DNA from 4 places in the Pelomonas candidula genome. Region 1 is predicted to be linked to each of the others. Evidence: predicted binding sites of a transcription regulator. Region 1 holds the regulator's gene; each other region holds the start of a gene.
The links. The regulator sigma-54, encoded in region 1, starts transcription at its own class of promoters, with help from an activator protein. The targets are predictions, from matches to a motif close to TGGCANGNAANCTGCTTT.
Positions count from the first base shown of each region.

Region 2: ACG04R_RS09770 (PEP-CTERM sorting domain-containing protein) is a predicted target of sigma-54. The motif match lies at 2,923-2,940, and genes of this name have one in related genera.
Region 3: cydP (cytochrome oxidase putative small subunit CydP) is a predicted target of sigma-54. The motif match lies at 1,704-1,721, and genes of this name have one in related genera.
Region 4: pepA (flocculation-associated PEP-CTERM protein PepA) is a predicted target of sigma-54. The motif match lies at 1,661-1,678, and genes of this name have one in related genera.

Region 1 covers NZ_JBIGIC010000003.1:362,657-367,858, forward strand. The annotation lists gene lptA (lipopolysaccharide transport periplasmic protein LptA) at 1-375, shown strand, start outside; gene lptB (LPS export ABC transporter ATP-binding protein) at 375-1,160, shown strand; gene ACG04R_RS07910 (RNA polymerase factor sigma-54) at 1,334-2,830, shown strand; gene ACG04R_RS07915 (alpha/beta hydrolase) at 3,074-3,943, opposite strand; gene ACG04R_RS07920 (THUMP domain-containing class I SAM-dependent RNA methyltransferase) at 4,000-5,202, shown strand, end outside.
Region 2 covers NZ_JBIGIC010000004.1:206,069-211,270, forward strand. The annotation lists gene ACG04R_RS09760 (DUF4253 domain-containing protein) at 14-2,002, shown strand; gene ACG04R_RS09765 (L-threonylcarbamoyladenylate synthase) at 2,156-2,791, opposite strand; gene ACG04R_RS09770 (PEP-CTERM sorting domain-containing protein) at 2,976-4,025, shown strand; gene ACG04R_RS09775 (3',5'-nucleoside bisphosphate phosphatase) at 4,033-4,911, opposite strand; gene ACG04R_RS09780 (methyl-accepting chemotaxis protein) at 4,957-5,202, opposite strand, start outside.
Region 3 covers NZ_JBIGIC010000004.1:193,097-198,298, forward strand. The annotation lists gene ACG04R_RS09680 (sigma-54 interaction domain-containing protein) at 1-1,068, shown strand, start outside; gene trxC (thioredoxin TrxC) at 1,065-1,487, opposite strand; gene cydP (cytochrome oxidase putative small subunit CydP) at 1,731-1,907, shown strand; gene ACG04R_RS09695 (cytochrome ubiquinol oxidase subunit I) at 1,904-3,460, shown strand; gene cydB (cytochrome d ubiquinol oxidase subunit II) at 3,471-4,613, shown strand; gene cydX (cytochrome bd-I oxidase subunit CydX) at 4,625-4,747, shown strand; gene ACG04R_RS09710 (cyd operon YbgE family protein) at 4,744-5,019, shown strand; gene ACG04R_RS09715 (DEAD/DEAH box helicase) at 5,046-5,202, opposite strand, start outside.
Region 4 covers NZ_JBIGIC010000008.1:154,138-159,339, forward strand. The annotation lists gene prsT (XrtA/PEP-CTERM system TPR-repeat protein PrsT) at 1-1,564, shown strand, start outside; gene pepA (flocculation-associated PEP-CTERM protein PepA) at 1,734-2,564, shown strand; gene ACG04R_RS16985 (hypothetical protein) at 3,027-3,236, shown strand; gene ACG04R_RS16990 (hypothetical protein) at 3,518-4,183, shown strand; gene ACG04R_RS16995 (PEP-CTERM sorting domain-containing protein) at 4,206-4,439, shown strand; gene ACG04R_RS17000 (tetratricopeptide repeat protein) at 4,432-5,004, shown strand; gene ACG04R_RS17005 (O-linked N-acetylglucosamine transferase, SPINDLY family protein) at 5,119-5,202, shown strand, end outside.

The sequences.
Region 1 (5,202 bases):
TCCGCCAGCGGGGTCGCCGGCCAGCCGGTCAGCTTCCGCCAGGGGCGCGACACGCCCGGCGAGTCCATCGAGGGCCAGGCCGAGCAGCTGGAATACGACACCCGCACGGAGACCGTGCGCTTCATCGGCAACGCCGAGGTGCGCCGCGCCCGTGGCACCGCCGTGGCGGAGCAGGTTTCGGGCGCCGTCATCGTCTACGACAGCCGCACCGAGGTCTTCACGCTGGAGGGCGGCAGCGCCTCGCCCAACCCGAACGGCCGCACCCGCATCGTCATGATGCCGCGCGCGCAGCCGGGCGACGACGCTGCGTCCGCGCCGCCTGCGGCCCTGCCGCTGAAGCCGTCGACGACGCTGCAGCCGGGCAAGTCTTCGTGATGGACGAGGCGTCCACCCGTTCGCCGGCCGGTTCGGCCGCCTGCGGCAGCCGGCTCGAAGCCGAGGGCCTGGCCAAGACCTACGGCGTCCGCAAGGTCGTCAAGGACGTGCACGTGCGCGTGGACTGCGGTGAGGTCGTGGGCCTGCTGGGCCCCAACGGCGCCGGCAAGACGACCAGCTTCTACATGATCGTGGGCCTGGTGCGCTCGGACGCCGGCGTCATCCGCATCGACGGCGCCGAAGTGCAGCGCCTGCCCATCCACCAGCGCGCACGGCTGGGCCTGAGCTACCTGCCGCAGGAAGCCTCCATCTTCCGCAAACTCACCGTCGAGCAGAACATCCGCGCGGTGCTGGAGCTGCAGCAGGACGACAAGGGCCGCGCGCTCGGCAAGGCGCGCATCGACGAGCTGCTCAACGGCCTGCTGCACGACCTGTCCATCGAAGGCCTGCGCGACAGCCCCGCGCCCGCGCTGTCGGGCGGCGAGCGCCGCCGCGTCGAGATCGCCCGGGCGCTGGCCACGCAGCCGCGCTTCATCCTGCTGGACGAGCCCTTCGCCGGCGTCGACCCGATCGCCGTGCTGGAGATCCAGCGCATCATCGGCTTCCTGAAGGGCCGCGGCATCGGGGTGCTGATCACGGACCACAACGTCCGCGAGACGCTGGGCATCTGCGACCGCGCCTACATCATCAGCGAGGGCGCCGTGCTCGCGGAGGGCACGCCCGACGAGATCGTGGCCAACGCCGACGTGCGCAAGGTCTACCTCGGCGAAAACTTCAGGATGTAGAGGATGGTGAGCCCCTCGCCCATCCTCGCGTCGCTGAATGCGAGCGAGTCCGGTCGGTCCCCCGAGGGGACGGCGATGCTTGCGGCATCGAGCCGCAAGCACATCGCCAGCGCGGGCCGGCTTGGGAGCGGCCCGGCGCTCGGCCCGAATGCGCCACACGCAGGCTGCGCACCATGAAGCAGACCCTCCAGGTACGCCTCAGTCAGCACCTGGCGCTGACGCCCCAACTGCAGCAATCCATCCGCCTGCTGCAGCTGTCGACGCTGGAGCTGCACCAGGAAGTCGAGCAGATGCTGGCCACGAACCCGCTGCTGGACACCGAGGAGGAGTTCACCGTCAGTGCCCCCGAGCTGGCCACCAACGCACCGGCAGAGAGCGGCACCGAGGCCTCGGCCGGCGAGTCCGAGGGCGGCGACGCGCCCGAGCTGAGCGCCGAGGACTTCGGCGGCACCGAGCGCGAGGACTGGGAGAACGGCACCGAGCGCGACGACTTCGACGGCATCCGCGAGCTGCCCAGCAGCAGCGGCGCCGGCATGGGCGACGACGATGGCGAGCGCGAGAGCCAGGAATCCGCCGAGACGACGCTGGCCGAGCACCTGGCCCAGCAGCTGGCCGGCAAGAGCCTGTCGCCCGAGGACCGTGCCGCCGTGCAGGTGCTGATCGAGTCGCTGAACGAGGACGGCTACCTCGAAGACCCCATCGAGGACATCGCCGCCGCGCTGGCGCCCGATGACGATGAGGATCGCGAGGAACTGCTGGACCACCTGCGCATCGCTCTGCGGCTGCTGCAGAGCCTGGACCCGGCCGGCATCGCCGCGCGCGACCTGTCCGAATGCCTGGTGCTGCAACTGCGCACCCAGCCCAGGAGCCCGGCGCAGGTCATCGCCATCCTGATCTGCAAGAGTCATCTGGAGCTGCTGGCCCGGCGCGACATGCGCCGCCTGATGAGCGAGACCGGCGCCGACGAGGCACTGCTGCGCGAAGCGCAGGTCATGATCACGCAGCTGGAGCCCAAGCCCGGCCGCCGCTTCGCGCAAGGCGCCGCCGCGGCCATCGTGCCCGACGTCATCGTGCGCAAGGTGGGCCGCGAGTTCCGCGTGATGCTCAACCCCGAGGTGGCGCCCAAGCTGCGCATCAACGAGCTCTACGCCAACGCACTGCGCGCCACGCGCGGCGGCATCAGCAACTCGCCGCTGGGCGGGCAGCTGCAGGAGGCGCGCTGGTTCATCAAGAACATCCAGCAGCGCTTCGACACCATCCTGCGCGTCAGCCAGGCCATCGTCGAGCGCCAGCGCGGCTTCTTCACGCACGGCGAACTGGCGATGAAGCCGCTCGTGCTGCGCGAGATCGCCGACGAGCTGGGCCTGCACGAGTCCACCATCTCGCGCGTGACGACGGCCAAGTACATGGCGACGAGCTGGGGCACGTTCGAGCTGAAGTACTTCTTCGGCTCGGGCCTGAGCACGGAAGCCGGCGGCGAGGCGTCCAGCACGGCCGTGCGCGCGCTGATCAAGCAGTTCGTCGCCGCGGAGGACACCAAGAAGCCGCTGTCCGACAGCGCCCTCGCGGCCATGCTCGAGGAGCAGGGCATCCAGTGCGCGCGGCGCACGGTGGCCAAGTACCGCGAAGGCATGAAGATCGCGCCGGCGAATTTGCGCAAGGCGCTGTAGCGCGCCCCTCGCCCAGTCGCGTGCCGCTGAACGCCGGCAGGCCTGACCGGGACCACTCCGCGGCGGCGCCGCAGAGCTTCGGCAGGCTCAGGCCGTCCACTGGACGCTCTGTGTCCGGCCTCAGCCCCCGAGGGGACGGCGATGCCTACGGCATCGAGCCGCAAGCACGTCGCCAGAGGGGTCGGCTTGTGAGCGGCCCGGCGCTCAGCCCGAAATACGACGTTCAGTCGCCCGGATGGCGGCTCAATCCTTCGACTTCCCCGTCTCCGGTGCCAGCGGCTCGAACACGAAGCGCATGCCGCGCGTGTAGCTTTCCGCCTTGGTGCCCGCATGCCGCTCGCCGTCGATGACGCGGGTTTGATACACCAGTTCCGGGTGCTTCAGCGTCGGCAGCAGCGCCTGGTAGCGCTGGATGCCGGCGAAGAAAGCGGGCCATTCGTTCTCGGCGCCGGTCACATACAGCCGCGCCTTGATGGGCTTGCCCGTCGCGGCATAGGCCTTGGCCTGGCCGATGATCCAGTCGTTGCCGACGACCACCGCCGGGCTGGCCGCGATGTAGCCCTTGAACAGATCGGGCCTGGCGTACATCGCATACAGCGTGAACAGCCCGCCCAGTGAGCTGCCGGCCAGGTAGCGCTGCGCCGGGTCGCCGCGGTACTCGCGCTCCACCAGCGGGAAGATGTCCTTCTCCAGCGAGGCGAGGAACTTGTCGGCGTTGCCGCTGCTGTCGCTCAGCGGGTTGTCGCGCACAGGAGACAGTTCCCAGTTGCGCAGCTCGCCGTAGTCGAGGTTATCGCCGGCATAGCCCAGGCCCACGGTGATGAACTCCGGCACGACCTTGTCGTAGTTCAGGTTGTTGTACGAACTGACGACGGTCGGGAAGTCCCAGTAGCCGTCGGTCACGTAGAGCACCGGGTAGCGGCGCCCGGGCTCCTTGGCGAACGAGGCCGGCAGGTGGATGTGCAGCTGATAGGTGCGGCCATTGGCGTTCTTCGGCAGCGCGCGCAGCAAGGTGTTCGGGATGCTGTGCGGCGGGTAGGCCGGTGCCGGGTCGGCAGCCTGCGCCTGCAGCGCGCCGAACACGAGGGCCAGGGTCAGGACGAGTCGCTTCATGGCAGGGTTGAGCCGTGGATAACGCTATCCAGTTTAGGGGCGGCGACAATGCCCGGGTGAGCCTGCCCAACAAGTTATCCCTCTTCGTATCCTGCCCCGGTGGCGTCGAACCGCTGCTGGAAGAGGAACTCAAACGTTTCCTGCCGCCCGGCGTGCGCAGCAAGGTCGAAGCCTTGCGCGGTGGCTGCGGCCTGATCGGCACGGCCGAGGACGTGCTGCGCATCAACCTCGAAAGCCGCCTCGCGCAGCGCGTGCTGGTCGAGCTGATCGAAGGCCCGTACCGTCACGAGGAAGACCTCTATTCGCTGGCCCGCCGCGTCGACTGGCGCGACTGGATCACGCCGCGCCACACCATCCGTGTCGACACCGTCGCCCAGCGCTCGCCGCTAAAGAGCCTGAACTTCACGACGCTGCGCATCAAGGACGCCATCTGCGACCAGCTGCGCGAGCACACCGGCGAGCGCCCCAGCGTGGACACGCACTCGCCCGACCTGCCCGTGCTGCTGCACGTCGGCCCCGAGCGCGCGGCCATCTACGTGGACACCTCCGGCGAGCCGCTGTTCAAGCGCGGCTGGCGTGTCGACAAGGGTGACGCGCCGCTGAAGGAAACGCTCGCCGCTGCGATGCTGGCCGCCGCCGGCTGGCGCGGCACGGCCGAAACAGGGGGCGCGCTGCACGACCCCTGCTGCGGCTCCGGCACCATCCCCATCGAGGCCGCGCTGATCGCCTGCGACTCCGCCCCCGGCCTGCTGCGCCGTTTCGCGTTCGAGCGGCAGATCGCGTTTTCCACGCCTGCCCTGAAAGCGGTTTGGGGCGAGATGGCCCAGGCCGCCCGCGCGCGCATCCACCCGCCGGCCGTGCCCATCTACGCCAGCGACGTGGCCTTCCGCATGGTCGACTTCGCGCGCCGCAACGCCGAGCGCGCGGGCGTCGCGCAGTACATCCAGTTCAATGGCGGTGACGCACTGGAGCGCCCCGCACCGCAGCTGCCGGACGGCATGCCTGGCGCCATCGTCATGAACCCGCCCTACGGCGAGCGCATCGAGGTGCGAGGCAAGGCGGCGATGACGCGCGACGCAGGCGGCAGCGAGGAAAGGGATGCGGGCGACGACTTCTTCCCGCGTCTGGCCGCTCACTGGAAGCGCCAGTACACCGAGAACCCCGCCGGCTGGACGGCCTGGATGCTCAGCCCCGACATGAAGCTGCCGAGCAAGATGCGGCTGAAGGAAACCCGTCGCGTGCCGATGTGGAACGGCCCC
Region 2 (5,202 bases), on a different contig from region 1:
CCGGCATGCCGCCATGGGAGCCTGGAGCCACGAAGCCTTCGGCAACGACGACGCGCTCGACTGGGCCCAGGGCCTGGAAGACGCGGACGACCTGTCGCTCATCGAAGCAGCGCTTGCCGCCGTCGCCGACGAACCGGCGGGCGATCTGGACGCCTCGCTGGCGACCGAGGCCCTGGCCGCCATCGAGCTGCTGGCCCGACTGCGCGGGCATCCTGGCGAAGAAACCTGCCCCGAGGTCGCCGAGGACTGGATGGCGCGCACCCGGCTGGTGCCGCCCGGGCCGCTGGTGCAAAGGGCGCTCGCCGTGCTGGCGCGCATCGGCGGCGACGAATCCGAGCTGAAGGCGCTGTGGGACGACAGCGACAGCGCGGCCGACTGGCAGGCCTCGCTGGCCGAGTTGCGCCGCCGGCTGCTGGCGCCGCCCCAGCCCCTGGAGCTTCCCGCGGCGCTGGACGCGGTCGGCAAGCTGGTGCGCAGCCTGACCGATCTCGCGTTCGTCGTGCCGGACCTGCCACCGCCCGAGATGAGCCGCGGTCCGTTGGCCGCGATGGCCCGGCCCCGGCTGTTCGCCGCCATCGTGGCGGCCGAGGCGCTGGGGGACCGGGCCGGCGTGCGCGAAGGCATCACCCGGTTGTGGGGGCTGCTGTCGCCGGCCAGCGACGGCAAGATGCTGTGGGACCTGGCGGTGCGCGAAGCCAAGACCTGGGCCGCCGAGGGGCGGCTGGACGAGGCGCTGGCGGCGCTGGAAGCCTGGCGGGATAGCGCGGAGGCGATCGGCCCGGGTACGTTCGACATGCGGGCCATCGCGGTCTGCCAGGAGGCAGGCGCGTACGAGGAGGCCGAGAAGCTGCGCAAGCGCCTGATCGACGCCGGCCAGGGCGCCACGATGCAATGGCTGGACCTGGCGCTGCGCGAGGCCCGAGCCGGCTCGGCACCTGCAGCCGCGGCACTACTCGCCACGCATGCAGCGCAGTTCGACAGCCCCGCCCTGGCACCCTGGGTCGACTTCGCGCGCGGCATCCTGGCCGTGCGGGACGGGCAGGCGGCGGCTCTCGACCTGTTGACACCCTGGGTCGCCGGTCGCGTCACGCAGGCGGCGGCAGGCCCCGCGGTCTGGCCCTTCCTCGGCATCGGAGGCGGGTGGTGGGCGCTGGCGCTGCATCAGGCGGGTCGCACCGATGACGCACGGGCCGCGCTCTCGGCCATCAGGCCCCTGCTGCTGACGCCGGAGAACGCGCTGCTCGTCGACGAACTGAAGGCTGCCGGGCTGCTGGCAGCCCATGAGCAGGTGCCCGCGTTGCCACGCCCGCCATCACCCGAGTCTGAGCGGGCCGGTGTGGAGGCCGATCACGGCGTGTTCCGCACGGTCACCGTGCGCGGCGTGAACGCCCTCAAGCAGGTCGAGGCGCTGCGCCGAGCGTTCGCGCAGGGCAGCAGCCGGAACTACCCCTTCCTGATCGGTGACGCCGACGATGTTGCATCGCTGCTGGAAAGCCTGGAGCCGCCCGCCGACGGCGGCCTGGCCACGCTCGCCGCGTCGCGCGACGTGGACGCCGAGGCCTGGCTGCGTGACCGCGCGCCGATGACGCCGCGCTGGCGAGATGGCGACGCCGAGCCGTCGCGCGTCGTGCAGACCCAGTTCGACACGCTCTCCGGCCAGCTGAAGCCTCTGATGTTCATTGGCCTCGTTGAGCTGGAGAACCCCGCCGAGCTGTGTGCCCGCCTGGGCTACGGCGGCTGGAATGACTGCCCCGCGCCCGAGGTGCATGTGGCCTTGCAGCGCCGTTGGCGTGAGCGTTTCGGCGCCGAGCCGGTGGCCGTGGGCCAAGCCGTCATCGAGTTCGCCGTGACGCGGCCGCCGGATGACCGCAAGGCCGCGCTGGCGCTGGCTGCCGAACAGCAGGCCTACTGCGCCGACATCGTCGAACAGGGCGTGGGCAGCACGGCCGCGTTGGCTGCGACGCTGCTCGATGCGCCGGTCTGGTACTTCTGGTGGGATTGAAACCAGCCCCTCGCCCAGTCTTGCGCCGGCTGAACGCCGGCAAGCCCAGTCGGTCCCCCGAGGGGACGGCGATGCTCGCGGCATTGAGCCGCGAGCACATCGCCCGCAGGCCGGCTTGGGAGCGGCCCGGCGCTCGGCCTACGGTTTGGCGCGTCAGTCCAGCTGCAAACCCAGCCGCGCCAGCTCGCCGCGCCCCTGGCGCACCAGCACCGGCTCGTCGCCCTGGCTCAGGTCCAGCACGGTGGTTGGCTGGGCCGGGCAGGCGCCGGCGTCCAGCACGAACTGCAGCTGGCGGTCCAGCCGCGCGCAGACGTCGGCGGCATCGTTCATCGGCTCGGTCTCGCCGGGCGGGATCAGCGTCGTCGACAACAGCGGCTCGCCGAATAGCGCCAGCAGGTCCTGCGTGACGCGGTGGTCCGGCACGCGCAGGCCGATGGTGCGGCGGCTGGGGTGGGACAGCCGGCGCGGCACTTCCTTCGTCGCCGGCAGGATGAAGGTGTAGGCACCCGGTGTGGCGAGCTTGAGCAGCCGGTACTGGCGGTTGTCGACCATCGCGTAGGTGGCCAGCTCCGACAGGTCGCGGCACAGCAGCGTCAGGTGGTGCTTGTCGTCGACGCCGCGCACCCGGCGCAGTGCCTCGGCCGCGGCCTTGTCGTCCAGCCGGCAGACGAAGGCGTAGCTGGAATCCGTCGGGATCGCGCCGACGCCGCCCGCCTGCAGCATCTGCGCGGCCTGGCGCAGGAAGCGCGGCTGGGGGTTGTCGGGGTGGACTTCGAAGAGCTGGGCCACGCAGCAATGCTACAGCGCGATCGCGTCGGGCTTGGTGTCGACGGAATTTACATGGTTGCAACGTTAGCAAGCGGCGCCTTGGTGTCGCAGTCGATCTGCCTCCTATGACGGAGCGCCGCGGGAGGCGTTGATGGCCTGGAACTTGCCTGCGTGTCGCGACGGTGGTGATCAACCGGGAGTCGACATGAAATTCCTGCTCGTCCTGAGTGCCCGGGCTGCAGCCTGCGCAGCTCTGATGTTGCCGATGGCCTCGGCCCAGGCCGGTGTGGTCTACGGCCTAGACCCCACGGGCCTGACCGGCTCCATCCTGCGCTGGGACGCGGCCTCCCACGTCATTGATGGCAACGAGCGCTCGCTGGAAGGCGGCCTGAGCTATTCGTTGTCGGGAGGCTCCTTCGAGGCTTTCCGCGACAGCTTCACCTGGTCCGGCGCGTTGCCGAGCGTGGCGGCCTTCACCCAGACGGTCCAGGACGCGTTCGCGGCATGGACGTCGGTGGACCCCGTGACTCACCTGGGTACGTCCCTGAGTTTCGTGGCCGACCTGGGCACGGCCGTGCAGGGTGTGGCCGGCGGCGGGCTCGACACCAACGGCGCCGATATCGACCTGATCGCAACGAACGACGCCTACTTTTGGGACCCGGGCAACAGCCGCCACCAGGCCGAGACGTATGTCGGTTCCAGCGGCCAGCCGGTGACGCTGACATCGGGCGTGGCGAACTACGCCAATTCGAGCGCCATTTCGGGCGTCGACATGTACATCAACAGCAACCCTGAGGCGGCCTACACACTGGACGTGTTCCGGCGCCTGCTGACGCATGAGATCGGCCACGCGCTCGGCGTTGGCGACGCCGAGGCGGAAATCGAACCCGGCAACTTCATCGACGACAACTTCAGCGCCGCCGACCCGGGCGGCACGCTGAACAACTCGTGGGCGCTGCTGGTCAACCCCCTCGATCCCTCCGGCTCGGTCGGCCTGCATCGCTACGACATCGGTGCCGGCACGACCCAGCTTCCGGACGTCAACCTGCTGATGGAGTCGAACGGCCTGGGCATCAGTGCGGAGAATCCGCTCACCAACCTCGTGCCTCTGGGCAACGACGAGTACGGGACGCGCCAGTTCCTCTACCCGCAACTGCTGGCCGTCAACAACGTGCCGGAGCCGGGCTCGCTGGTCCTTGTCGGCGGTGCACTGGCTGTCCTTTGGGCCGCCACCCGGCGCCGCCGCCAGGGCTGAACGGTTCTCAGCCGGCGACGCCGGCGTGATGCACGCGTTCCTGCAGCGCCTGCCAGACCGGCGTGAGCCGGTTGGCCAGCGGCGGCAGCGCGCCGAGGTCGATGCGGCTTTCCTCGGGGCAGTGGAAGTCCGACCCGCGTGACGCCAGCAGGCCGAACTCGATGGCCGTGTCGGCGTACTGCTGGAATTCCGCCGCCGTGTGGCTGCCGGTGACGACCTCGATGCCGCGCCCGCCGTGGCCGATGAACTCGGTGATGAGGGCGTATTCCTCGGTCGGCGTGAAGCCGTAGCGGCCCGGGTGGGCGATGACGGCAATGCCGCCAGCGCGGGTGATCCAGCCCACCGCGTCCTTCAGCGCCGCCCACTTGTGCGGCACGAAGCCGGGCTTGCCCTCGGTCAGGAAGCGGCGGAACACCTCCGGCACGTCGGCGCAGTGGCCCGCGTCGACGAGGAAGCGGGCGAAGTGGGTGCGCGAGATCAGGTCGGGGTTGCCCACGTACTGCAGCGCCCCCTCGAAGGCGCCGGGGATGCCGGCCTTGGCCAGGCTGGCGGCCATCTCGCGGGCGCGCGGCTCGCGGCCGCCGCGCGTGGCCTTGAGCCCGTCGATCAGCTCCTGCGCCTCATGATCGAAGCCCAGGCCCACGATGTGCACCACGCGCCCGGCGAAGCTGACCGAGATCTCGGTGCCGGTGAGGTAGGGCAGGCCGATGGCCGCGGCCGCCGCGATGGCGCGCGCCTGGCCACCGATCTCGTCATGGTCGGTCAGCGACCACAGCTGCACCCCCCCGGCCTTGGCGCGCTCGGCCAGGGCTTCGGGCGTCAGCGTGCCGTCCGAGACGACGGAATGGCAGTGCAGGTCGGCGTTGAGGGCGGCATCGAGGTTCACAGCCCCGATTTTGGCAGGCCGGCCAAGCCGGCCCTGGCGCCAGGGTTACAGGCGGAACGCGTTCACCGTGCTGTCCATGTTCTCGGCCTGGCTGCGCAGGCTGGCGGCCGACGCGGCGGCCTGCTCGACGAGGGCGGCGTTCTGCTGTGTCATCGCGTCGATGGCCTGCACGGCTTCGCCGACCTCGGTGGCTTGCGCGGCCTCAGCACGGGTCTGCTCGGCCATCGCGTGGATGAGGCCGGCCATCTCCTGCACCTTGCCGTGGATGGCGCGCACGGCATTGCCGGCCTG
Region 3 (5,202 bases), on a different contig from region 1:
GACCGCGTGCTGCACATCCACCACACGCCGCGCGGCCCCGAGCACGTGGACGTGGAGCTGCGCCCCATCCTCGGCGCCGATGGCCAGGTGGTGGCCTATGTGGAGCGGCTGACGACCGTCAGGCACGCCTCCGCCCGCGCCAGCCAGGCCGGGCTGGTAGGGCGCTCACCGGCCTTCAACAGCGCGCTGGAAGCGGTGCAGCGCGTGGCGCGATCGGAGCTGCCGGTGCTGCTGCAGGGCGAGTCGGGCACGGGCAAGGAGCTGTTCGCGCGTGCGGTGCACGAGGCCAGCGACCGGCGCGAGGGCCCGCTCGTCGTCGTGGACTGCTCGGGCCTGCCCGAGACCTTGTTCGAGAGCGAGCTGTTCGGTCACGAGAAGGGCGCGTTCACCGGCGCACAGCACCGCAAGCCGGGCCTCGTGGAGACGGCTGCCGGCGGCACGCTGTTCCTCGACGAGATCGGCGACGTACCGCTGGGCATGCAGGTCAAGCTGCTGCGGCTGATCGAGTCGGGCACGTTCCGCCGCGTCGGCGCCACCGAGACGCAGCAGGCCGACTTCCGGCTCGTCGCCGCCACGCACAAGCCGCTGCAGCAGATGGTGGCGGACGGCAGCTTCCGGCAGGATCTCTACTACCGCATCGCCGCCTTCCCCATCTTCCTGCCGCCACTGCGCGAGCGGGCCGACGACATCCCGCTGCTGGTGGACTCCTTCCTGCAGCGCGGGGGCAAGGCGGCGCAGCGGCTGGTCATCCAGCCGGCTGCGATGGCCCGGCTGCAGGCCCACGACTGGCCCGGCAACATCCGCGAGCTGCGCAACGTGCTGGAGCGCGCGCGGCTGTTCGCCGATGACGGCATCGTGCGGCCCGAGCACCTGCCCGAGTGGCTGCACGCGCCCCGGCAGGTGCTGGCGCCGACGGCGGCATCGCCGGCCGTGCCGGAACCGGCGGCGGACGCCGAGATTTGCCGCCTCGTCGCCGAGGGGCGGCTGAGCCGGCGCGAGATGGCCGAGCAGCTGGGCCTGAGCGAGCGCACGTTCTATCGGCGGCTCAAGGCGCTGGGCTTGAGTTAGCGCAGGGCCGCATCCACCCATGCGCTGAGCTGCGCGGCCGACATCGCGCCGCTCTGCCGCGCCACCTCGCGGCCGCCAACGAACAGCAGCGTCGTCGGGATGCTGCGGATCTGCAGCGCCGCGCTGCTGCGGGGGGCGGCGTCGCTGTCCACCTTTACGAAGCGCAGCTCGGGCCGCGCGGCGGCCAGTTGCTCGAACTGCGGCGCATAGGACCGGCAGGGGCCGCACCAGGCGGCCCAGAAGTCCACCAGCACCGGCGCCTCGGTGCCCTGCAGGTAGGGGCCCAGGTCCGCGTCTCCCAACGCCACCGGCTTGCGCGGCGCCACGGGCTGGCCGCAACGCCCGCAGGTGGGATCGTCGGCCACACGTTCATCGGGGACGCGGTTGCGGGTGCCGCAGTGGGGGCAGGCGAGCAGCATGGTGGGCTCCAGTGGATATGCGCCCTAGATCGGGCGCGGCGTCGAAACTTAAAGAGACCGCTGCACCGCCACGCGGTGTGACTGCCATGCGCCACTGCCAGTGACTGCGTGGCAGTCGCGGCTGCCGCCGGATGGCAGACCTGGCAGCCCCTGATGACGAGGCGAAATCGTTGTCGTGACAGCCACTTGGCGACTTGCCGGTCAAGGTGTGCTGGCTGGCATGGATCTTGGGATGAACCGGTCATGTCACACGATGAACACCGCCTCGTCCGCCACCTGGCCTGGGTGGTCGTCATCAAGCTGCTGGCGCTCGTCGGCCTCTGGTGGATGTTCGTGCGCGACCAGCATGTCAGCACCGACGCCGCCGCGGCCGCCCGACACCTTGCAGCACCCGCCCCCGACCAAGGAGAACCCCGGTGATCTCGGAACATGTCGTCGACCTGTCGCGTCTGCAGTTCGCAGCCACGGCGATGTACCACTTCCTCTTCGTGCCACTGACGCTCGGCATGGTGTGGCTGCTCGTCATCATGGAGACGGTCTACGTGATGACGGGCAAGACGGTGTGGAAGGACATGACCCGCTTCTGGGGCAAGCTCTTCGGCATCAACTTCGCGCTGGGCGTCACGACCGGCATCACGCTGGAGTTCCAGTTCGGCACGAACTGGGCCTATTACTCGCACTACGTCGGCGACATCTTCGGCGCGCCACTCGCGATCGAGGGCCTGATGGCCTTCTTCCTGGAGAGCACCTTCATTGGCCTGTTCTTCTTCGGCTGGAATCGGCTGAGCCGTCCGCAGCACCTGCTGGTGACGACGCTGATGGCCGTCGGCACCAACCTGTCGGCGCTGTGGATACTGATCGCCAACGGCTGGATGCAGAACCCCGTGGGCGCCGAGTTCAGCTACCAGACCATGCGCATGGAGATGACCGACTTCTGGGCCGTCGTCTTCAACCCCGACGCCCAGGCCAAGTTCGTGCACACCGTGTCGGCGGGCTACGCGACGGGTGCCATGTTCGTGCTGTCCGTCAGCAGCTGGTACCTGCTCAAGGGCCGGGATGTGGAGTTCGCCAAGCGCAGCTTTCGCGTGGCGTCGGCCTTCGGCCTGGCCAGCGTGCTCAGCGTCATCGTGCTGGGTGACGAGTCCGGCTACACGGTCGGCGAGGCCCAGCAGACCAAGATGGCCGCCATCGAAGCGATGTGGGACACCGAGCCCGCTCCGGCCAGCTTCAACATGATCGCGGGCATCAACGAGGCCGAGCAGAAGAACGACTGGGCCGTCGAGATCCCTTACGTCATGGGCATCATCGGCACGCGCAGCCTGAGCAAGGAGATCCCGGGCATCCGCGACATCAAGGTCAAGAACCGGGAGCGCATCGAGCGCGGCATCCAGGCCGTCATCGCCCTGGAAGCCCTGCGCAAGCACCGGGACGATCCGGTGGCGCTGGAAGCCTTCGAACGCCACAAGGCCGACCTCGGCTTCGGCCTGCTGCTGAAGAGGTACGTCACCGATGTGCGTCAGGCCACGCCCGAGATCATCGAGCGCGCCGTCAACGACACCGTGCCCCGCGTCACGCCGATGTTCTGGAGCTTCCGCCTCATGGTGGGCCTGGGCATGCTGATGCTGGCGCTGTTCGGCCTGTCGTTCTGGACCACGCTGAAGGGCGCCTGCGCCTACCGGCCCTGGCTGCTGAAGTGGGCACTGTGGATGCTGCCGGCGCCGTGGCTGGCCTGCGAGCTGGGCTGGTTCGTCGCCGAGTACGGCCGCCAGCCCTGGACGATCTACGGCGTGCTGCCCACGCACCTGAGCGTGTCCACCATCAGCGCCGAGAGCCTCTACGGCTCGCTGGCCGGCTTCGTGGGCTTCTACACGGTGCTGCTCATCGTCGAGGTCTACCTGATGCAGAAGTTCGCGCGCCAGGGGCCGGGGTCGCTGGGCACCGGCCGCTACGACCACGAACCCGCACACGCCTGAGGAGAACGCCATGATCGACTACGCAACCCTGAAGATCATCTGGTGGCTGCTGGTGGGCGTGCTGCTCGTCGGCTTCGCCATCATGGACGGCCATGACATGGGCGTCGGCACGCTGCTGCCCTTCGCCGGCCGCAGCGACGAGGAGCGTCGCGTCGTCATCAACACCGTCGGCCCGCACTGGGACGGCAACCAAGTCTGGTTCATCACGGCGGGCGGCGCCATCTTCGCCGCCTGGCCGCTGGTCTACGCCACCGCCTTCAGCGGCTTCTACTGGGCGCTGCTGGCGGTGCTGTGGGCGCTGTTCTTCCGGCCCGTCGGGTTCGACTACCGCAGCAAGCTCCACGACGCCCGCTGGCGCAGCACCTGGGACTGGGGCCTGTTCATCGGCGGTGCCGTGCCGCCGCTGATCTTTGGCGTGGCCTTCGGCAACCTGCTGCAGGGCGTTCCCTTCCAGTTCGACGACTACCTCGTCAGCAACTACACCGGCAGCTTCTGGCAGCTGCTCAACCCGTTCGCGCTGCTCGCCGGCGTCGTCAGCAGCGCCATGATCACGATGCACGGCGGCACCTACCTCGCGCACCGCACCGAGGGCGTCATCCAGGCGCGCGCCATTGCGGCCACGCGCGGCGCGGCGGTCGTGACGGTGCTGGCCTTCGTGGCGGCCGGGCTGTGGCTGCGCTTCGGCGGCATCGAGGGGTTCGCGATGACCCAGGCGCCCGATCCCAACGCCATGCCCGATCCGCTGGCCAAAGTGGTCGTGCGCAGCGCCGAGGGCTGGTGGAGCAACTACCGCCGCCTGCCGGCGCTGTGGGCATTGCCCGCGCTGGGCGTGGCCGGTGCGCTGCTGGCCGCCGGGCTGGCCGGTGCGCGGCGCACGCTGTCGGCCTTCGTCGCGTCATCGCTCGCGATGCTGGGCATCATCGGCACGGCCGGCGCAGCCATGTTCCCGTTCATCATGCCGTCGTCCAGCATGCCCGGCGCGAGCCTGACGGTCTGGGACAGCGTCTCCAGCCCGATGACGCTGGCACTGATGCTCGGCGCCACGGTGCTCTTCATGCCGCTGATCGTGCTCTACACCGGCTGGGCCTACCGCGTGATGCGCGGCAAGGTCACGGTCGAGCACATCCGCGCCAACGAACACACTGCCTACTGAAAGGGCCTGCCATGTGGTACTTCGCCTGGATTCTGGGTGTCGGCTTCGCCGTGCTGCTGGCCGTGATGAACGCGATGTGGGGCGAGATGGCCGAGGACCGGCGTGCCTCGCATCGACAGGACGACGAAGCATGAGCACGGCGACGTCACCCGGCCTGCACTGGCCCAGCCTGCTGACCGGCCTGGCGCTGATGCTGGTGGGCACGGCCTACCCGCTGCTGTTCGCGCGCGCCAACGGCCATGCTGACCACGGGCTGGCGACCCTGCTGTTCTGGGCCATGAGCGCGGGCTTCGTGCGCGGTGTCGGCTACGTGCCGCGGCATCGTGCCTGGCGCTGGCTGTTCTCCGGCTGGGCCTGTCTGGCTGCGCTGGTGCTGGCAGGTCTGGGCGTCGGGCTGAGGCCTTAGCCGAGCTCAGCCGGGCTCAGCCGGGCTCAGCCGGCGCGTTTCGCGCGCTCGCGCCAGAACGCCGCGTCGATGAGCTGCTCGGCGCCCGTGCGGGCGTTGACGAGCCAGAACTGCTGGCCGTCCGGGCTGACGCGCACCACCTCGCCCTCGTGCCGCCCCGCGCTCACGCGCTGGCCGAGCGTG
Region 4 (5,202 bases), on a different contig from region 1:
GCCTAGCCATGCGGCGCTGGCGTTGGTGGACATCGGCAAGGGTAAGGTGGAGCAGGGCATTGCGGCCTTGAAGGCGTTGTCCGCTGCCGATGCCAGTTCGGTGCCCGATCTGGCGCTGGTGACAACCTTCATGCAGCGCAAGGAATGGGACCAGGCGCTGAAGGCTATCGATACGCTGGAACGCAAGGCGCCCAAGAGTGCCGGGCCGAGCAATCTGCGTGGGCGCATCGAGCTGATTCGTGGCAACCAGGACAAGGCCGTTCAGGCCTTCGAGACAGCGCTGAAGCTTGATCCCGCCTACTACCCGGCTGCCGCCAGCCTGGCTGCGATGGACATGGCCGCCAAGAAGCCTGAAGCCGCCATGGACCGGTTTAAGAAGGTGCTGGCCGTTGATCCGAAAAGCGTCTCAGCCAACATGGCATTGATCGGGCTGCGTGACGAGAGCGGTGCGAGCAAAGAGGAACTTGTCGCTGCGCTGGAGGCGCTGATCAAGCAGATGCCGGGCGAGGCGCGGCCGCGCCTGGCGCTGATCGAACTGCAGTTGCGCCGCCAGCAGGTCAAAGCAGCCTTGGCGGCGGCCACTGAAGCTGCTGCTGCCTTGCCGGGCAATCCCAGCGTGCTCCGGCATCTGGCCGGCACCCAGGCGATGTCGGGCGATTACAACCAGGCCATCGGCACCTACAACAAGCTGATGACGCTTCAGCCCAATTCGCCTGAGCCGTTGATGCTGCTGGCCCAGGTCTATGCTGCGCGCGGGGACAAGGCGGCCTCCAAGCAGGCCATGGAGCGTGCGCTGAAGCTGAAGCCTGGCTATCAGCCGGCGCAGCGAGCACTGATCGCCAACGAGCTTGCGGTCGGCAACGTCGCGGAAGCGCGTCGATTGGCTGAGGCGATGAAAACCGTCTATCCGAACGATCCGCTGGTGCTGTCCATCTCGGGGGACATTGCGGCGGTCAGCAAGGACTGGCCTGGAGCGGTGCTGAACTATCGTGCGGCATTGAAATTGCTGCCTCAGGTGGATGTGGCGATCAAACTGCACCGAGTCCTGATGGGGGCAGGCAAGCAGCCCGAAGCGAAGCACTTCGAGTCCGACTGGCTCATCGCCCATCCCAAGGACTTGAAGTTCCTGGTCTATTCCGCGGATGCGGCACTGCTCTCACAGGACAACGATCTTGCGCGCGAGCGCTACCTGTCGGTGCTGAAGCTGCAGCCCGATAACGCCAATGCGGCGAACAATGTCGCTTGGCTGCTGAATCGCAACAAGGACCCGAAGGCCATGGAATACGCGGAGCGGGCGATCAAACTGGCCCCGCAGAACACCGATTACATGGACACCTTGGCGCAGGTCATGGCCACCGCGGGCCGGTTCAGCGAGGCTGTCGAGATCCAGAAGAAGGCCGTCGAGTTGTCCCCCGATCACGTCATGCATCGCTTTCACTTGGCTCAGTTTTACGCTGGTGCAGGTCAGAAGGCGCAGGCCCGTGAGCAACTTCAACGTCTGGCGCAGCTTGGCGATCGTTTTGCGCAGCAGGCTGAGGTCAAGAAGCTGCTGGAAGCACTTTGAGTTCGTTGTCGGGAAACTTGACACTTTCGGCCTGAAAAACCTCTGGAAGCGCTGGTGAGTCGAAAAAGTTGTTGTGCGACAGTTGTTTATGAACGTTGGCACGGAGGCTGCTTATTGACTGCCAAGATCGTGCGAAGGTCGCATGTTTCGTAACGTCAGGAGAGTTGAAATGAACTTCAAGAAGATTGCCGCAGTGCTCTCGATGGCTGGCGCCACCGTTTTCAGCGGTGCGGCCTTCGCCGACCCGAGCATCACCAACCTCGACGGCACGAAGACGCCGTTCGGCGGTTTCGACTGGGCTTCCGGTTCGGCTGCGTGGACGTCGAATTTCGATGTCCTGCACAGCAACACCTTCACGCTGAACTACGTGGGCTGGGCCACTGCGGTCACCGCGACGAACGGCAATCCGCTCACTCAGCTGTACCAGTTTGACAACTCGGCCGATGGCATCGCCAATTCGCTCCTGCAGTCGCTCGGCCTCGGTGGTTCGTACGAATACACGGTCGTCGCAACGCTGCAAGAGCAAATCATCAGCTGCGATGCCACGTTCACCTCTTGCAAGTTCCAGGTGACCGGCGGTTCGTTCGACATCTACTACGACACCACGGCCAACGCCAACTCCACGAGCGCAACTTGGACCGGTTTCAATGACGGCACCAAGATCCTGTCCGGTTCGTTCAACTCTGGCGCCATCACCGACTTCCAGAACACGACTGGCGGTCAAGCCAACCTGACGGGTCAAGTGACGTACACCAACAACACGTACATCAACCCCAACCTGGTCAGCACGAACGTCACCTCCACCCTGCAACTGGGTACCGCCGTGACGAACTTCACTGCCCCGACGTCGGTTGACGGTAACAGCGTTGGTGCTGGCCAGATCGTGTTCCAGGCCGATGCCAACCAGACCTTCTCCTCGAAGGTTCCTGAGCCCGCTTCGCTGGCCCTGGTCGGTCTGGCCCTGGGTGGTGTTGGCTTCGTTGCCCGTCGCCGCAAGTAAGAACTGATTCGGCGTAAGCCGATCGGTAAAAACGCCCCGAGCAATTCGGGGCGTTTTTTTTGGCTCATTGCGTGCGGGGCTGGTGCACGCGCGTCTGGTGAACCATCGCTGGACGACATGGGTTCTCATCGTCCTCAGGGCTCGGGGTATGAAGCCCGTAGAGCGGCCATCGAGTGGGAGTGCAACGCGCCGGGATCTTCGCCAGGCGTCACTCCCCCACGAAACAGGGGGCTCGCAGTGCTTGCCCATGGGATTTGGAGCAGGCGGCCTCCCCAGAATGAGGTCACGTGGTCGGCTTGGGTACTGGATCTGGTGCTTTGGCGATCTTTCCGTCTATTCACCACTGGTCATCCCCCTGTGAAACGATCCCTCTTGCGGCCTGCGCGTCCGAGTTCCCGACCAGACCGGCGTGCGGCACCCTCTGCGCTGCGGGCTGCCTCCTTCACGGCCGTTGCCGCCGCGGTGGCGACACTGTTGCCGTTCAGCGCCGCCCACGCGGCGCTCTGCACGCCGGGCCACTACAGCTCGACGGGGTCGGACCCCTGTGCGACGGCGCCGGTAGGCACCTATGTGAACAGCGCGGGTGCCACGTCCGTCACGCTGGCACCGGTGGGACGCTACGTGCCGACGTCGGGTGCCACGACATCCATTCCGGCCCCCGTCGGCAGCTAAGTGAGCTCGGTCGGCGCCTCGGTGGCGACGCTGGCCCCAGTGGGCAGCTACGTGCCGACCCCCGGCGCCAGTGCGCCCACGCTGGCACCCGCAGGCAGCTATGTGAACACTCCAGGCGCCGCTGCGGCGACGCTGGCGCCGGTGGGTACCTATGTGCCGACGGCCGGAGCCAGCTCGGTCATCCAGGCCCCCGTGGGCCAGTATGTGGGCACCCCCGGTGCCACGACGTCGACACCGCGCCGGTGGGCAGCTACGTGCCGACGGCAGGCGCCAGCGCACCCATGCTCGTCCCCGCGGGCAGCTACGTGAACACCTCGGGCGCCTCGGTGGCGACGTTGGCGCCGGTGGGGACTTACGTGCCGACGGCTGGCGCCAGTGTGGCCACGCAGGCGCCCGCGGGCAGCTATGTGAGCACCCCCGGCGCCACCGTGCCGACGCTGGCGCCGGTGGGCCGCTACGTGCCCACCGCGGGGGCCAGCATGGCCCAGCAGGCGCCTGTGGGCACCTACGTGGCCACCCCCGGTGCCTCGGCGCCGATCCCAGCGCCCGTCGGCAGCTACGTCGCGACCGCGGGCGCCAGTGCTGCCACGCTGGCACCCGCGGGGAGCTTCGTCAGCACGGCCGGTGCCTCCTCGGCGCAGTCCTGCCCGAGCGGCAGCCTGTCTTATGGCGGCGCCGTGGCCTGCCGGGCTACCGATGGTTCTGCGAGCGGTCCTTCCCTTGTCTCTCCCCACTTCCAGACCACAGCGGGCTGGGGTGCCAACGTGGATCTGGGCGACAGCTTCAGCGCTGGCAGTGCCTGGAGCATGGAGGTGGGCAACGCCAGCGCGGACGCTGCCGACGGCAAGCAGACCCTGCTGACGCTGCTGTCGGCCACGCTGGACGGCACGGACAGCGTTCTTCGAGCTGGTCGGCTTCACGGCCGGAGACACGCTGCAGATCGGTGACCCGTTCGAGTCCCTGCAGATCGTGGCCAGGAACGGCACGCCGAGTTCCGGCCCGTTCTCGTTCCAGCTGACCTTCCTCACCGACGAGGGCGCCGGCCTGGGCGCGGCGGGGCACAGCTTCACGTTCTCGTTCAGCGGGCTCTTCGGCACGCAGGGATCGACCGTGCCCGAGCCGGGCACGCCGGGCCTGCTGCTGGCCGCGGCGGGTGCCTGGGCCTGGCTGCGCCGTGGGCGCTCTCGCAAGGCCGGTGGCTGACCAGGCGGTCGCGCGCTACCTGCAGGCCCTGGCCGCGGGCAGCGCACAACACGAGCTGACGGCGCTGCTGGCGCTGGCCTCCGCGGCGCAGCAGGCGGCCGGTGGCGTGGCTGTCGACGCGAGGGAGCCCTGGCCGCCGCTGGAGCCGGACCGGCTGACGGCGTTGGCCGGCCGGCATCGCGAGCAAGGCCTGCCCGGCCTGGCTGAAGCCGTGCTGGCTGTGGCCCTGCAGCGCGCGCCCGGTTCGGGCCAGGCCCGTGCCAACCATGCGCTGGCGCTGCACGAGCTGGGGCGTCACGCCGAGGCGCTGGTGCAGGCCGAGCAGAGCATCGCGCTGGCCCCGGCGCTGGCAGCGGCCTGGTTCAACCTGGGCCTGATCCGCGCCGCGCTGCACGACGAGGCCGGCGCCGCGCAGGCCCACGCGCAGGCCCAGGCCCTGGCGCCGCAGTCGGGCATGCACCACCTGCAGGCCGGGCTGGCCTTGCAGCGCCAGGGGCGGCTGCTGGAGGTCCAGGGCGCCTTTCGCTACGCGATGACGCTGGACGGCGCGACGCCCGAGGCCTGAATCAATCTGGGCACCGCGCTGCTCGAATCTGGCGACGCCCAGGCCGCCGAGGACGCGGCGCTGGCGGCGCTGGCGCTGCGCCCGCAGGACCGCCGCGCCGCGGCCAACCTGCTGATGGCCCAGCAGTACAACCCCCGCCATACCGCACACGCGCTGCGTGACAGCGCTCGCCACTGGGGCGCGCTGTGGACCACGCCG